One region of the Synechococcus sp. PROS-9-1 genome, then DNA from elsewhere that is predicted to be linked to it. Evidence: predicted binding sites of a transcription regulator. Region 1 holds the regulator's gene; the other holds the start of a gene.
What was found. Region 1 encodes NtcA, which controls nitrogen genes in cyanobacteria. Its sites were predicted from a motif close to GTANCNNNNGNTAC; they were not measured.

Region 1 (7,465 bases):
GAAGAGCGACAGCTCCTCCACCGCAGCCAGCATCCGCGCCTGCTCTCGGAGGTGTTTGAGACCGCATCCCAAAAGGAGACGGTCCGGAATGAACTTCTGATGGCCATCGCCAAGCAGGAATCCCGCTTCTCCCCAGGCGTTAGCTCGCCAGTCGGGGCGATCGGGTTGCTGCAGCTGATGCCAGCCACAGCGGAAGAACTAGCCGGAGGTGCACTCAGCCAGGATCAGCTGCGCGAGCCAACACGCAATGCAAGGCTCGGAGCGCGCTACCTCGCGCAATTGCTCGAGCAATGGCAAGGAAACATTGTGCTGGCTATTGCGAGCTACAACGCAGGACCTGGCGCCGCCAGCCAATGGGTCACCCCCGCTTTAAAGAACGATCCCGAGTTATGGATCGAGCAAATCCCCTATCCAGAAACACGCCTCTACACAAAAAAAGTACTAGGAAATCTCTGGGCCTATCTCGGATTAGGTCCCGACCGCTGCGACAGCTGATGCAAGGGGATTCGGCAGATCCTGACCCAACCAGATGCCCACAAGCACCAACGCCGACAACCAAAAGGCCATGACCTGAGGTGGAGGCACCACCTTGATCCGGGTGAGGTCCAGACGGGCCAGCAAGGTGGCAGACGCCAAGATCAACACATCGGAAAGCAAGCTCAGACTGAGCAGATAGAGGCCCACCATGATCACAAGCAGAAGGGTGGTGATCAGGCTGAGCACCCGGCTAGAGGCCATCAATAACGACAGCTGGCGAAGAAGAAGATCTGGCATCGTGCAGAAGAGCACAATCACGAGCGATTGCAACACCTCCACCGTCCAGAACAGGGCGGGAGACACATTTTGCAGAGCAATCAAATGCTCGCTCTCGATCGACCAGTGATGGCCAAGGAAAACTGCAACACCAAACAGCACAAGCAGCAAGGGGGCCCGCAGCGGCAGGACGAGGAAACGAAGAAGAGACATCAGCAAGGAGCCAACGGTTGACTGATGAAATCAGCGAGAAAGCAGATCACAACAACGGAATTGGCTTTCAGACGCTAGCAACAACACACCCAACAGCCTGCCAAAGTAAAACCATTCAAGTCTTCCCGGCATGACCGGCAGTTCCGCCCCCGCCACCCTGACCCCCTTGCAAAAGGGGTTGCTGCTCATGACGGCACTGGTCCTCGCTGCTGGATTATTTCTGCTGCGCAACGGTCTCAACCAGGAAGCACCTCTCGACCAGCTGGCCAGGCAATCGCTGGATCCTGAGGTCGCCCTCAACAACTCCCGGCCCACCGTGCTGGAGTTTTACGCCGATTGGTGTGAGGCCTGCCAAGCCATGGCACCCGCGATGCTCCAAACGGAACAGAATCATGCCGATCAACTTGACGTTGTTCTGGTGAATATCGACAACCCACGCTGGCTGGATTTGATCGACCGGTATGACGTCACAGGGATTCCACAGCTCAATTTATTTTCAGCCGACGGTGTGATGCGCGGCCGTTCGCTTGGAGCGAGAACAGCAGACCAACTGGAATCATTGGCGGTTGCATTGATTAATAATGAGCCGCTGCCTCAGCTTGCAGGAGTTGGTTCCATCAGCAGCGTGACCGCTGCTGAGACGGTTTCAAGCCCAGGCCCCCGCAGCCACAGCTAGACAAAGCATGAACAGTTCATCGCAGACGACACCAATGGACTCTCGTTTTCGAGTTGACCTGATTGCCGCAACCCCGAATCCGCAACAGTGCGTGTATGTGGGAATGCACCAGGACTACAGCGAGGGCTTCGTCGCGGGCGATCGCGAGCAATGGCCGGATGAGACCAAAGCAGGCGAAATCTGCGTCAAACGCCTCCTAGCGGGAGAACGGGGGCATTACGGGCCCATGGAGCATGCCCAGATTGTGTTGAACGTGGGCTGGTTTCCTCATTCCGTGATGCAACAGGCGCGGACGCACCGGGTGGGCGTCAGTTTTGATGTTCAATCCATGCGCTACACAGGCGATCGCATCTGTAGGGCTGCACTTGGAGAACTCGATCTCGAAGAGGTGTTTTATCTGCGCCCCGTTGGTGAGTACAGCGACCGCAAGGGCAAGAAATACCTCTACAGCGAGGCTGAACGCCAAAAAGATTTAAACCACTGCAAAATCAGCGCCGAGCGGTATCAGGAATTGCTTCAGGCGGGCTTTGCGGAAGAACATGCTCGCGGCATCCTCCCCTTCGATTACAGGCAACATTTCGTGGTGAGTTTCACGCTCAGGGCCTTCCTGCATTTCATGGATCTACGCGCCAAGCTCGATGCCCAGCAAGAAATCCGCGAACTCTGCGATTTGATGTGGCCCCATCTCAAAGCTTGGACTCCAGAATTTGCAACTTGGTACGAAAAGACAAGATTGCATAAAGCCCGGCTTGCTCCCTAAAAACAATTTTAGGAATTAACAATCATCATTCATCTCTGAATTCAGCTTGATTTAAACCTTGGCCAGCGTCACCCGCTCGGGTTGATGCTGATATTTACCTTGTCGGTCGCTGTAGGTGGTTTCACAAGGATCCCCTTCAAAAAACAACAACTGGCAGATCCCTTCATTGGCGTAAATACGACAATCAGCACCAGAACTATTACTAAATTCCAAGGTGAGATGACCTTCCCAGCCAGCCTCTGCCGGAGTCGTATTCACAATGATGCCTAAACGGGCATAGGTGCTCTTGCCAAGACAAATGACCGTGATGTTGGGTGGCACTCGCATCTTTTCGAGGGCAACACCGAGGCCATACGAATGCGCCGGAAGGATGAAATAGTCCCCATCCTCGTCATGATGAATGGGGGTTGATTCAAGGTTGTCAGGGTTGAATCGCTTGGGATTCATGATCGTGCCAGGAACATGGCGAAAAATCAAAAACTCCTTAGGCGAAAGCCTCAAGTCGTACCCATAAGAAGAGCAGCCAAAACTAAGAACCGGACTTTTCCGTTGATCCGGATCTAGATGGCGCACTAATCCATTTTGGAAAGGCTCGAGCATCCCTGCATCAGCCTGATCCGTAATCCAGCGATCGTTCTTCAGCATTAGAAACCTCTACGCAATTCCGTGACTTGATCAGCCATCTCCATCATCTCTGCAGGGATCGCCGGCCCCGTCACGATCACATCCATGGCTGATGGCCTTTGCTCCAACACCGACAAGACATCCTCATGGCTCAGATAGCCCAGCTCGATCGCCAAGCCAATCTCATCCAGCACGAGTTGGTCCAACGTGCCTTCCAAGAGATGGGTTTTGCAGATCTCCCAGACCGACTGAACAGCCTCCTTGACCTCATCATCGCGGCTAGAAGCTTCCTCTGAAAGGCATTCCGTCACGGAAGGCCTCAACCATCGAAGTCGATCGCACAGGGTGAGGCGGCTCTCGGGCCCTTGGCCCACACCACCCTTGAGGAACTGGGCGATCAAGACATTGCTACCCAGGCCTGCCGTCCGCAGCGCCTGGCTCAGCACACCAGAAAAGCTCCCCCGAAATGAGGCGGTATGCACCTGGAGCTGCCCTTCTGGAGCTACCAAACGCAGGGGTGGACGAGCCTCTACTGAGGGAAGTCTTCGAAGCCCTGCTTGCTCGAGAGTCCTGTGGTCACCAGTGCGCGGCTCACGGGAATGATGGAGAGGGCTGAGGCTGATGGTCATCACATTCGCCGAGGTCCGGCAAATCCGGATGTGGATGAATCTAGCGGTGAAAATCGAATGCACAAGTGTTTTAACACCATCCATGGTGTGCCAAGCCAACTGGCAGGCTCAAAGCACCTCCGCACCCTGGGCTTATGACCGATACCTCTCGCAATGACGGACGTCAGCCGGGCGACCTTCGCCCCTTCTCGATCAGCTGGGATCCCATGGGATTTGCCCTGAGTTCAGTGATCATCCACAGCGGACGCACCGCTGTTCTTTGCAGCGTTTGTCATCAAGAAGGGGTGCCTCGCTGGCGCAAAGATCAAGGCAAGGGGTGGCTCAGCGCCGAATACCGACTCCTGCCTGGATCAACTCCGGAGCGTCAAAACAGAGAACTGCTCAAATTGAGCGGACGCACCCAAGAGATTCAGCGCCTAATCGGCCGCAGCCTGCGCGCAGCCATCAACATGGAAGCTCTCGGCGAAAACACGTTGAGAATCGATTGCGATGTGATTCAGGCGGATGCAGGCACCCGCACCGCTGCGATCAGCGGATCTTGGGTCGCGCTTCAACGCGCCTGTGAGCGTCTTGTTCAACAAGGGGTCCTCAACACCAACCCTGTCCAATCCCAGGTGGCCGCCGTCTCCGTTGGCGTGATCCACAATCGCCCCCTTCTCGATCTCGACTACAGCGAAGACAGCCAAGCCGATGTGGATCTCAACATCGTGATGAACGAAGAAGGGCATTTGCTGGAGCTGCAGGGCACTGCGGAAGGAGCTCCTTTTAGCCGTGACCAGCTCAATGCCCTTCTTGACCTAGCCGAGCCTGGCCTGAAGCAGATCATGAACGATCAAAGAACGGCGCTCTCCGCTAGGTGAAAATGCGGAGTTTCGTGTTCCTTGCTACATGAGCAGGAGGGGCTGATCCATAGCATCCCGAAGTACGAGTAGGGACCATGGGCGAGGTCAGCCGCGGCTTCAGCCGCTACGCACCACCAACAATTCGCCCGGTGGGCTCGAACTTCGGAAGCCCCTCGGTTCCAGCCAGCCGCACCCTTCAAGACGTTATTCGGGGACTCGATGGTGCCAATACCGAGATGGTGGAGCGTGGGAAAACCATCTTTTTCCCTGGCGACCCTGCTGAAAAGGTCTATCTCATTCGACGAGGTGCCGTCCGCCTCTCCAGGGTTTACGAATCTGGAGAGGAAATCACTGTTGCCTTGTTACGTGAAAACAGTTTGTTTGGGGTTCTGTCGTTACTAACAGGTCACCGCTCTGATCGCTTCTACCACTCAATCGCTTTCACAAGAGTGGAGATGGTGACGGCTCCAGCCACATCTGTTCGGCAGGCTATCGAAGCTGACACCAGTGTTGGCTTGCTGTTGTTGCAGGGTCTGTCCAGCAGGATTCTTCAGACCGAAACGATGATCGAAACCCTCACCCATCGGGACATGTCATCTCGGCTGGTGAGTTTTCTGCTGGTGCTGTGTCGAGATTTCGGCGTGCCTGGTCAACGTGGCATCACCATCGACCTACGCCTTTCACACCAAGCCATCGCCGAGGCCATCGGTTCCACACGCGTGACAATCACTCGTCTCCTTGGGGACCTCAAGTCATCGAGCCTTGTCGATATCGATCGCAAAAAGATCACTGTTCTCGATCCAATCGCTCTAGCCAAACGGTTCAGCTGACCATTCAGGTGAAGATGGAGCTCACGTCCGAACTCTGATCCTTCATTCTCCGTGACCGGTTGGTTTCTACTTCTCGCTTTGCTTGTGCTTGGAGGCGTGCTCTCCACTCTGGGAGACCGCCTTGGCTCTCGCGTAGGGAAAGCTCGGCTGAGCTTGCTTGGACTGCGTCCGAAGCGCACGGCAGTGGTGATTACGGTGTTAACGGGCAGCCTGATTAGTGCGCTTTCCCTTGGACTCTTGCTGTTGGTGAGTCGGCAGCTGAGGGTCGGCCTGTTTGAACTCAATGCTCTCGAATCCAAATTGCGGAGCAGTCGCGCCGACCTCAAAACAAGCAAACGCGCTCAGAAGCAAGCCGGCAAAGAGCTCACAACGGCCCAACAGCGAGCGGCAGAACTGCGTCGCACCCTCAAGCCCCTCCAGGAACAAACCCGATCCTTAGAAGAGGAGCGGCAGCGATTGAGCCAAGACGTGGATGCGAAAGATGTTGAGATCCAACGCACCGAGCAGGAACTCTCGGCCGTGCGCTCGCAAATTCGTAGTGGCGAGAAGGAACTCAATCAACTGGAAGACTCTCTCTTAGCGCTGCGGCGCGGAAACGTCGCCATTAGCAGCGGTCAGCCACTTGCCACCGCGACCCTGAAGCTCGAACGCCCCGATCAGGCAAAAGCGGTCATTGATCAGCTACTGCGAGACGCCAATCTTCAGGCCTATCAAAAAGTGCTTCCTGGCCAACCGGTTGAGCGCCAGCTCCTGCTGGTTCCTCGACCCGATATCCAGCGCTTGGAGCAAACGATTCGCAAACCTGGAACCTGGGTTGTGAACATCCGCTCAGCAGCCAATGTGCTCCTTGGCGAAACCGTTGTGTACGCCTTCCCTGAAGTGCGCCCCAATGTCACGGTAACCAGGGAGGGTGAGGTGTTAGCCCGCACCACCCTCGCGAGCAATGAACGTGACCCAGAAGCCGTACGCAACCGACTGAACCTTCTCCTTGCCTCCACCTTGGCCGAGGTGCAAAGACGCGGTTCTCTCAGCAAGGGCCTGCAATTTGATGGCAGTGCCATCAATGCGCTTGGCCAAGAGCTGATCGACCGCAACGGAGGACTCACTGCGCTGGAAGCGGTCGCTTTACGGCGCAGCGAAACGGCAGATCCGATCGCCATTCAGTTGCGCCTCAGCCAATGAAACGCGTCGTAGCCCTGGATCCCGGTCGAAGCAAATGTGGGTTGCTGCTAGCAGACACCGCCACGAACACCGTGCTTCAAGGCAGGGTGATCCCCAGCACTGAGGTCCTTGAGCAGCTTCGCGCCTGGATGGAGGAGGCTCAGGGGACGTCAGCTCAGATTGATGAGCTGGTGATCGGTGATGGCACCAGCAGCACGATCTGGCAACAACAACTTCCCTCAAGCCTGAAGGTCCGCGTCGTGGACGAAACCGGGACCACCCTGCGAGCCCGAGAGCGTTACTGGCAGTTATGGCCTTCACGGGGCTGGAAACGCTTGCTTCCTGCGGGCCTGCGCATCCCATATGGCGATCTCGACGCCATCGCCGCACTCGTGATCCTCGAAGATTATTTAGATCGGCCTTTGCAATGGCCAGGTCCCGATCCCCTCAAAACCGGGCCCTCACCGTGAAGGTGTAGTCCCCTCCCGGCTCAAGGTCATAGTCAGATTTCACAAGAAAACGCAGGAGCGCGTCTTGAATCAAAGCTCGCCCCAGAGAGGGCTCCACACTCAGCTCACCACGATCAAAAAACCAGCTGAACTGCCAATTGAAGCCTCCGGCCCGGACGTCTCCTTCCAAACATTGATCCGCAAAACTCTGGCGTTGAACCCGCAGATGGGCGGTAGTAACGGGTAGCGCTGCCATCACGCCTCAGTGCTGGTGGGAGCCAGCTGAAGCCCATTGATGTGATTCCCTGCCAGATCGAGACCTTGCCGCTGAATCCTCTCCAAACCATCAACGACCTCCAACAGAACCTTGTCGAGAAGGAGCTCCTCATCACGACTGAAACTTCCCAGCACGTGCGACACCGTTCGTGCCTTGCGCTCACTGGGATTTTGTCCGGGTGCACCGATTCCAATCCGCAGACGCGCAAAATCCTGCGTGCCGAGATGCTGAATGGTGCTTTTAAGGCCGTT
Region 2 (7,465 bases), 830 kb from region 1:
CTCATACCGCCATCCACGAGGGCGAGCAGGACCCGTTGGCTGAAAACCACGCCTCCGTAGACATTCATGTTGCGGATCATGTTCTCTGGGTAAACCCCGAGGCCAGAGATGACGGCGGTCATCTCGCGCAGCATGAAGTGCAGGGTCACCGAGCAGTCCGGCAGCATCATCCGTTCTGTTGAGCTGTGGCTGATGTCACGTTCGTGCCAGAGAGCCACGTTTTCCAGGGCTGCCACCACGTAGCTGCGCAGCACTCGCGCTAAACCGCTGATCCGTTCGCTGCGAATCGGATTGCGTTTATGGGGCATGGCCGAGCTGCCTTTCTGTCCCTTGGCGAAGCTTTCTTCGACCTCCAGAACATCGGTGCGCTGCAGGTTGCGAATCTCTGTGGCGAAGCGATCGAGCGAGGCGCCAACCAGGGCGAGGATCTGCACGTAATCGGCATGGCGATCGCGGGAGATCACCTGGGTGCTCGCCGTGTCGGGAGTGAGGCCAAGAATCTCGCAGGTGAGTTTTTCCACCTCTGGATCTGTATTGGCGTAGGTGCCCATCGCTCCGCTCACCTGGCCTATGGCTACATCACCCTCTAGCCGAGCTAGGCGCTCACGATTGCGGCGGGTTTCGGCCAGCCAGCCAGCCAGCTTGAATCCAAAGGTGATCGGTTCGCCATGGATCGCGTGAGAACGGCCGATCATCACGGTGGCTTTGTGTTCACTCGCCAGTTTGGTAATCGCGGCGTCCAAGCTCGCCAACTCCTGGCGTAGGAGCGCGACGGAGGCTTTCAACTGCAGCGCCAGGCCTGTATCAAGGACGTCGCTACTCGTCATGCCGACGTGGATGTAACGCCCAGCATCGCCAACGTGCTCATTCACATTCGTCAAGAAGGCGATGACGTCGTGGCGGACCTCGGCCTCGATCTCAAGGATCCGCTCGGGTTCAAACGCCGACTGTTCGCGGATCGTTTGCATCGCGTCCTTTGGAACACGACCAAGCCTGCAGTTGGCCTCACAGGCCGCAACCTCAACATCCAGCCAACTTTGGTATTTGGCCCGGTCTGTCCAGATCTCGCCCATCTCGGGCAGGGTGTATCTCTCGATCAAGGGCCAGCGCGTGGCGACAACTCAACCAATGTATGGCGCTGAAGGCTTGGACATTGCGCGTGGCGCTAAGCGGAGGTGAGACGGCGATGCTCAACTTCCCACTGAACGTTCTGTCCCCAAGCTTGCTGACGCACCCAGCACAGGCCGCCCCGACATTCGATCACTTGAAAGGGAGGAAGATCTGTGGGGTGGTTATCGAGGGTGACGAATGAGCCTGGAGCGAGCAGTTCGAGGACGCGGTTCGACGCCTCGCTGGACTTGCGACAAAACGTGGCACGAAGGGATGGGCGGCGTCCGCTTTTGATGTTGAAGACGTTGTTGGCTGACACGGACTGCGTGCGGCTTGCGAAGATCTTCAGGGAGGTCTGTGGAACTCCGGGTGGAACTCCGGTATTTGTTTCGGTTTCACGGTGCTTTTATGTCGAAATGGCTCGTAAACAGCGTTTAGATCTCCACATGCTGACGTTGGGCTTGGCGGCATCCCGTCAGCAAGCACAACAGCTCATTCGTGCTGGCAAGGTCAGAGACCGTCGGGGCCAGCTGCTCGACAAGCCAGGTCACACGGTTTTGCCCGATCTCGAATTGATCGTGGAGCAGCCTCCTCGGTTTGTTTCAAGAGGGGGTGAAAAGTTGCTGGCAGCGCTGGAGGCATTTCCTGTCTCGGTGGAGGGGCGCACCTGCCTTGATGGTGGAATTTCGACGGGTGGCTTCACCGATTGTTTGCTGCAACACGGGGCCGGTCGGGTTTATGGCATTGACGTTGGCTATGGCCAGACGGCCTGGAGTTTGCGCATTGATGAACGCGTTGTTCTTAGAGAGCGCACCAACTTGCGTCGACTGAGCGCAGCTGAGCTTTATGGGCCTGATGACGTCCTCCCCACACTGGCTGTCGCAGACGTGTCGTTTATCTCCCTTGCACTCGTCCTTCCAGCGATTCGTGCCTTGCTGCAACCGCAGGGGAGCGAAGCATTGGTGTTGGTGAAGCCTCAGTTTGAGGTAGGACGCGATCGGGTGGGTAAAGGGGGTGTGGTCAGAGATGGTTTGGCTCACAGGGATGCGATTGCATCAGTGATCTCTGCTGCACATTCCCTGGGCTGGAATGCCCAGGGAATTGTGGGGTCTCCGATTACCGGTCCTGCTGGCAACCACGAATACATGTTGTGGTTAAGCGAGCTTGCGCCACAACAGATCTCTGATGAAAAGGTTCAGCAGGTGGTTCAGGACACGCTGAAATCAGAGAGCTGAGCTGTCACGATCTCCGGTGCGAATGCGCACGACGGTGTCGACAGATGAGACAAAAATCTTGCCGTCGCCGATCTCGCCTGTTTTCGCTGCTTCCGCAATGGCGTTAATCACATCGTCGACGCGGTCGTCGTCGATCACAACGTCCACTTTCAGCTTCTGCAGAAATTCAACAGTGAATTCTGAACCGCGATATCGCTCTACTTGCCCCTTCTGCCGACCGAAGCCGCGCACTTCGCTCACTGTCATGCCAACGATTCCGGCATTAACTAAAGCCAATTTGACGTCCTCAAGCTTGAAGGGACGGATGACGGCTTCGACCTTTTTCATGAGTTGTTGAGTAATCGCTCCCCTGAGTGTGTCAGGAATTGAGCTGAGATGACAGGACCGGAAGAGGAGAAAGGTTCAATCCGGCGTTCGAGGCATCCTCAATGAGCTCATCGGCATTGGAATGACTCACCGTGGCAAGGCCCTCAGCGAGAAGCTCCCAATGGGACTCCTCAAAATGAGTCTGGAGCCACAGCATGCCGTGAACGCTCTCAGGCTGTAGTCGGAAAGCTTGTCCTTCGGTAATCAGACTGAGATCCATTGCTAGCGCTCCCAACTTTTATCCATTAGGCCTGTATTCCGGCCGATGAGTTGTACGCGTTGATACCAAATAAAGCAGTTCTGGGCCCCACTCAACATTTGTGGAGGACTGGCTTTAGGGTCGTGCGCTGGAGTTTTCCGCACTCGTTTTATGAGCAACCCCGGCACTGAGCTCACCAAAACTCCGCTATATGGCGAAAGGGCTATTGCAGATGCGGAGTTGATCTGTTTCGACAACCCAAGGCCCGCACGCCCCTATGAGGTATCGATCGAATTGCCGGAATTTACGTGCCTCTGCCCGTTTTCGGGGTATCCGGATTTCGCGGTGTTGCGCTTGATTTATCAGCCAGGACCTCGAGTGGTCGAGCTGAAAGCGATCAAGTTGTACATCAATCATTTTCGCAACACTTCGATTTCCCATGAAGAGGTGGCGAACAAAATTCTTGATGATTTGGTGACGGCCTGTGCTCCTGTTTGGATGCAGCTAGAAGCTGATTTCAACCCTCGTGGAAACGTTCACACGGTCGTGAGAGTCAGTCACGGGACCCGTCAACCCTGCTGATCAGGATTGGCAATTCAGCAGCCAAGCCAGCGAGATTTCGATTGCAAAGCCCGCCGATGTGCAGCTTTCTGTTAGATGGCTGAAACGGTGGCGGGTCGAGTACGGCCCATAGTTGTCGGGTTGCGATCAAGCTGAGGCCTCCGCCAAGCAATGTGATCGCGAAACCTGCATAAACGAGTGGCACGCCAGGGTCACGTTTGAGGAGGAGTCCGCTGGCAGGCATGATCTCGGCCACCCTTAGAGGAAGTCCTTTGATTTCAGCGGATGCTCCGCCAGGTCGCAGGTTGCCAAGTAGCGATCCGTCTGCATCGAACACCTGAACAGGGCCTTGTTCACTGCTCGTGCTCATCAGCACTGGTTCGGATCCATCCGGGCGTGTGGGAAGCACAAGACCCCAAATTTGTTCGCCGAGTTCGGGAAAACTACGGAGGGGTAATTGCAGTTGAGGACTCTTGCCGATCTGCACGGTGATCGCAGCCAGCGACCAATCCGCTTGATAAACAGTCATGCCTCGATATCGGAGCGGATGATTCACGCTGATCATGCGCTGCTCTGAAGGCCCTCCTGGTGGATCAAGCCTCAGCGTTGATCGGAATTGTTCGGTGCGTCCCGCTGGATCACGCTCAATCGCGAAGCGCTCGAGGGTGAGCGAGAGCCGGTTGTTGCCAGAGGGGTCAAGCAGATCAAGGGCTCGGCCAGGTGCAAGGAAGCGTTCCAAGCGGTTTCCAGACAATGCTCCCCATGCAGCCCCGATGAGCAGCAGCACCAAGCCGGTGTGAACCAATAAGGGGCCAACCTTGCCAATCACGCCGCGCCGGGCTGCCAGGCGATCCTCATGCCTCTGAACCTGCCAGCCTTGCTTCTGGAGCTGCGAAGTCAGCGTGTTTAAGGCCGACTCACCGTCGGAACAGCGAATCGATTCGGCTAACGCCAACTTGCTGAGTTGCCTGGGTTGGCGATAGTCAATCCAGCGCGTGGTGGCGATCAGTGCTGGCCATTGACGACGCCAGCTGCACAAGATCAAGGCCAATCCCAGCCAAGCCAAAAGGCTTAAAAACCACACGCTGGAATAGATGCTGTCCAGCTGCAGTTGCAACATCTGTTCGCCATTGATCAATCCGAGCCATGGGTCGGCATTGAAACGCTCGAGATACAAATCAGGCGCTTCGTTTTGCGGAAGAATGGTTCCAAGGGCGCTTGCTCCTGCAATCAGCAGCAGCAGCAGGATCGCCAAACGAAGATCCGAGATCAGGGCGAAGAGTCGGCGAAGGGCAGCCATCGGATCAGGTCAGTCTCGCTAATAAGGTGAGACTGCCTGTGGCCAGCAGGATTACGCCACTGATCGGTGGAACCCACCGGCCGATAGGCCGCAACGCCAGCAAGCGCGGCAGAGAGGCTGCCAAGTTGCCTGCGAGCAGCAAAGGCAGCACTTGACCCATGCCGAAGCTTGTCAGCATGAGCACGCCGAGGAGCGGGCGTCCTGTGCTGGCAATCCAGCCCAGTAGAACGGCCAGTACGGGTGTTGTGCAGGGTGAAGCAGCGAGCCCAAATGCCAACCCTGCTGCGACCGGGGCTAGCGGAGCGGGCACCTTGCTGGTCCAACGCATCGGGTCTGGCCCGGCGGGGAGGGGGATGCGAACCACCCCGAGCAGATTGAGTCCCATCACCACTGCCAAGACCGCAACAACGGTTGGGACCAAACCAGGCACTTGACCGTAAATGCGGCCCAGCAAGCCACTCAGGCTTCCCAGCACAACCAGGGCGCCAACGATTCCAGCGCAAAACGACAGGCTGCGTTGCCAAGGCTTCTGCTTGCTCTCAAATCCGGCTAGGTAGGCGAGCGTGACCGGCAGCAAAGACAGGGAACAGGGCCCCAGGCTGGTTAAGGCTCCTCCTGCAAAGACAAGAGCCACAGTGATTGGACCAGGCTGCTGCAGCGCATGGTTGAGCAGTTGCTCGCTGCTGCGGGCAAGGTCTGACAGTGCCAGCTCGAAAGAGGAAATGGTTGTACCGGTGAGGCCGGGCTCAATTCAAGGTCACCTTATCCACGACGCTGTTGCTCGCGGAGGCTGCGACCACCGATTAAGCCAGTGGACTCGAGTGAGCATCGGATCAATAAGCCAATAATCACCATGCTGGAGAGCAACGAATTTCCTCCATAGCTGACCAGTGGGAGGGGGAGGCCTGTTGTGGGCATGGCCCCGGAGGCCACTGCAATATTTATTAGTGATTGTCCAACGAGAAGGGTTGAACAGCCAATGGCAGTCAGCCTTGCCTGGTTGCTTCGGCAGCGCAAAGCAACACGCAGTCCCAAGAATCCCATCAGCATCAGAAACACCAGCAACATCACAGACCCCACGAACCCAAACTCTTCGGCGTAGACAGCGAAGATGAAATCTGTGCTTTGGATGGGCAGATATTGCAGTTTCTGGGTTGATAGGCCGAATCCTTGGCCAAAAATCCCCCCTGATCCAATCGCCAGCAGGCTTTGAATAAGTTGATAACCATCACCCTGGGGATCGTTCCAAGGATTCAGAAACGAGATCACCCTGATGCGTTGATATTCATTGATCAAAATGCTGCTGACCCCGAGCATGCCTCCGGCTAGTGCGGTCCCAAACAGTTGAAGCAAGGGAAGCCCTGCTGAAAAGGCCATCAACCAGATCAACAGACCGATCAGTGCCGCGGTACTCAGATTCGGCTGTTTGAGGATCAGCAGAACGAGGATGGCGAAGCTTGCTAGCCAGAGCAGTTTTTGATCGAGTGCGTTCCGCTTCCAATGGGAGAAGAGATTGGCAGCCTGAAGAACGACAAATGGTTTCACCAACTCTGATGGTTGGATCTGGATGGGACCGATCACCAGCCAGCGACTTGCTCCATTCACCGTGGTGCCCATCACCAAGGTGGCTCCCACCATCAGGCAGCCGATCCATAGGCCAGGGCCAGCGATTTTGAGCCAACGTCTAAGCGTTGTGGAAGCAACGAATGCCATCAGGCTCCAGCTAGCCACCATCCAGACCAGTTGGCGCTTGAGGTAGTAAGCCCCTTCTCCCTGTTCGCGGGCGGCAACCCACCAGCTGGCGGATGCCAAGACCAATAATCCAGCAACGCACCAGATGGCTGTGAGACTCAGGAGGAGCCTCGCCTCTGTTGGCCAAAGGGACCAATCGAGAGGTAACAACCGTTGCCAGAGTCCCCGCGGATTGGATGCTGAGTCCTTAGGGCCTTTCACAGCCCCCTTCCGCGTGGGTCGGCTCCTTCTGGAGGTCACGCTGGTGTCGCTCAAGAGGTGAAGAGATGAAGAGTCCGGCTTCTATTGAGCCGCCCTCTGAACGTTTTGCCAAGCCAACACAACAAAAAACCCGACCTAGGCCGGGTTGGAGTGATGCAATGAAACGCGTTGGGAATTAATTTCCAACGTTGACCTGACGGCCACCGGTACAAAGTTCAACTTTGATGATGCGGCCACCTTGCTTCTGGATGCGCTGTTGTTCAGCAAACCAGCTCTCGTAGGGAACCCACTTGGTGAAAAAGGTGTTCTGCAACTCACGCTGCGAACGGACCTTCTCAGGTGAGGGGATGCAGGCTGTGACCTTGAAGAGACGCATCAGTTGCCAAGACCAGAACAGATGTAGTCGAAGTAGACACCCATCTCCTTGCCAGCATCAGGGCCGACCAGGGAAGCAGTGACTTCCTTCATGGCTTGGATGGCCTGGACGGTTGCGCCAATCGGCACTCCCAAGGAGTTGTAGGTCTCCTTAAGACCGTTCAGAACACGCTCATCAAGGATGGAGGTGTCACCAGCGAGCATCGCGTAGGTGGAATAGCGCAGGTAATAATCCAGGTCGCGGATGCAAGCTGCATAGCGACGCGTGGTGTACATGTTGCCGCCTGGACGGGTGATGTCCGAGTACAGCAGGGATTTGGCTACAGCTTCTTTAATGATTGAAGAAGCGTTGGCACTAATCGTTGC

Region 2: the regulator NtcA is predicted to act here: its motif matches at 2,984-2,997, upstream of queF (preQ(1) synthase).

What each region holds. Positions count from the first base shown of each region.
Region 1 covers NZ_CP047961.1:322,436-329,900, reverse strand. The annotation lists gene SynPROS91_RS01595 (transglycosylase SLT domain-containing protein) at 1-495, shown strand, start outside; gene SynPROS91_RS01590 (hypothetical protein) at 469-966, opposite strand; gene SynPROS91_RS01585 (thioredoxin domain-containing protein) at 1,097-1,642, shown strand; gene thyX (FAD-dependent thymidylate synthase) at 1,677-2,402, shown strand; gene dcd (dCTP deaminase) at 2,454-3,047, opposite strand; gene SynPROS91_RS01570 (cob(I)yrinic acid a,c-diamide adenosyltransferase) at 3,047-3,655, opposite strand; gene rph (ribonuclease PH) at 3,790-4,515, shown strand; gene ntcA (global nitrogen regulator NtcA) at 4,593-5,327, shown strand; gene SynPROS91_RS01555 (DUF3084 domain-containing protein) at 5,379-6,509, shown strand; gene SynPROS91_RS01550 (Holliday junction resolvase RuvX) at 6,506-6,958, shown strand; gene SynPROS91_RS01545 (DUF3146 family protein) at 6,936-7,193, opposite strand; gene pth (aminoacyl-tRNA hydrolase) at 7,193-7,465, opposite strand, start outside.
Region 2 covers NZ_CP047961.1:1,761,788-1,769,252, reverse strand. The annotation lists gene purB (adenylosuccinate lyase) at 1-1,100, opposite strand, end outside; gene SynPROS91_RS09570 (hypothetical protein) at 1,166-1,429, opposite strand; gene SynPROS91_RS09565 (TlyA family RNA methyltransferase) at 1,527-2,345, shown strand; gene SynPROS91_RS09560 (P-II family nitrogen regulator) at 2,334-2,672, opposite strand; gene SynPROS91_RS09555 (hypothetical protein) at 2,704-2,931, opposite strand; gene queF (preQ(1) synthase) at 3,082-3,492, shown strand; gene SynPROS91_RS09545 (cytochrome c biogenesis protein ResB) at 3,464-4,771, opposite strand; gene SynPROS91_RS09540 (cytochrome c biogenesis CcdA family protein) at 4,776-5,444, opposite strand; gene SynPROS91_RS09535 (FtsW/RodA/SpoVE family cell cycle protein) at 5,534-6,778, opposite strand; gene SynPROS91_RS09530 (phycobilisome linker polypeptide) at 6,900-7,100, opposite strand; gene apcB (allophycocyanin subunit beta) at 7,100-7,465, opposite strand, start outside.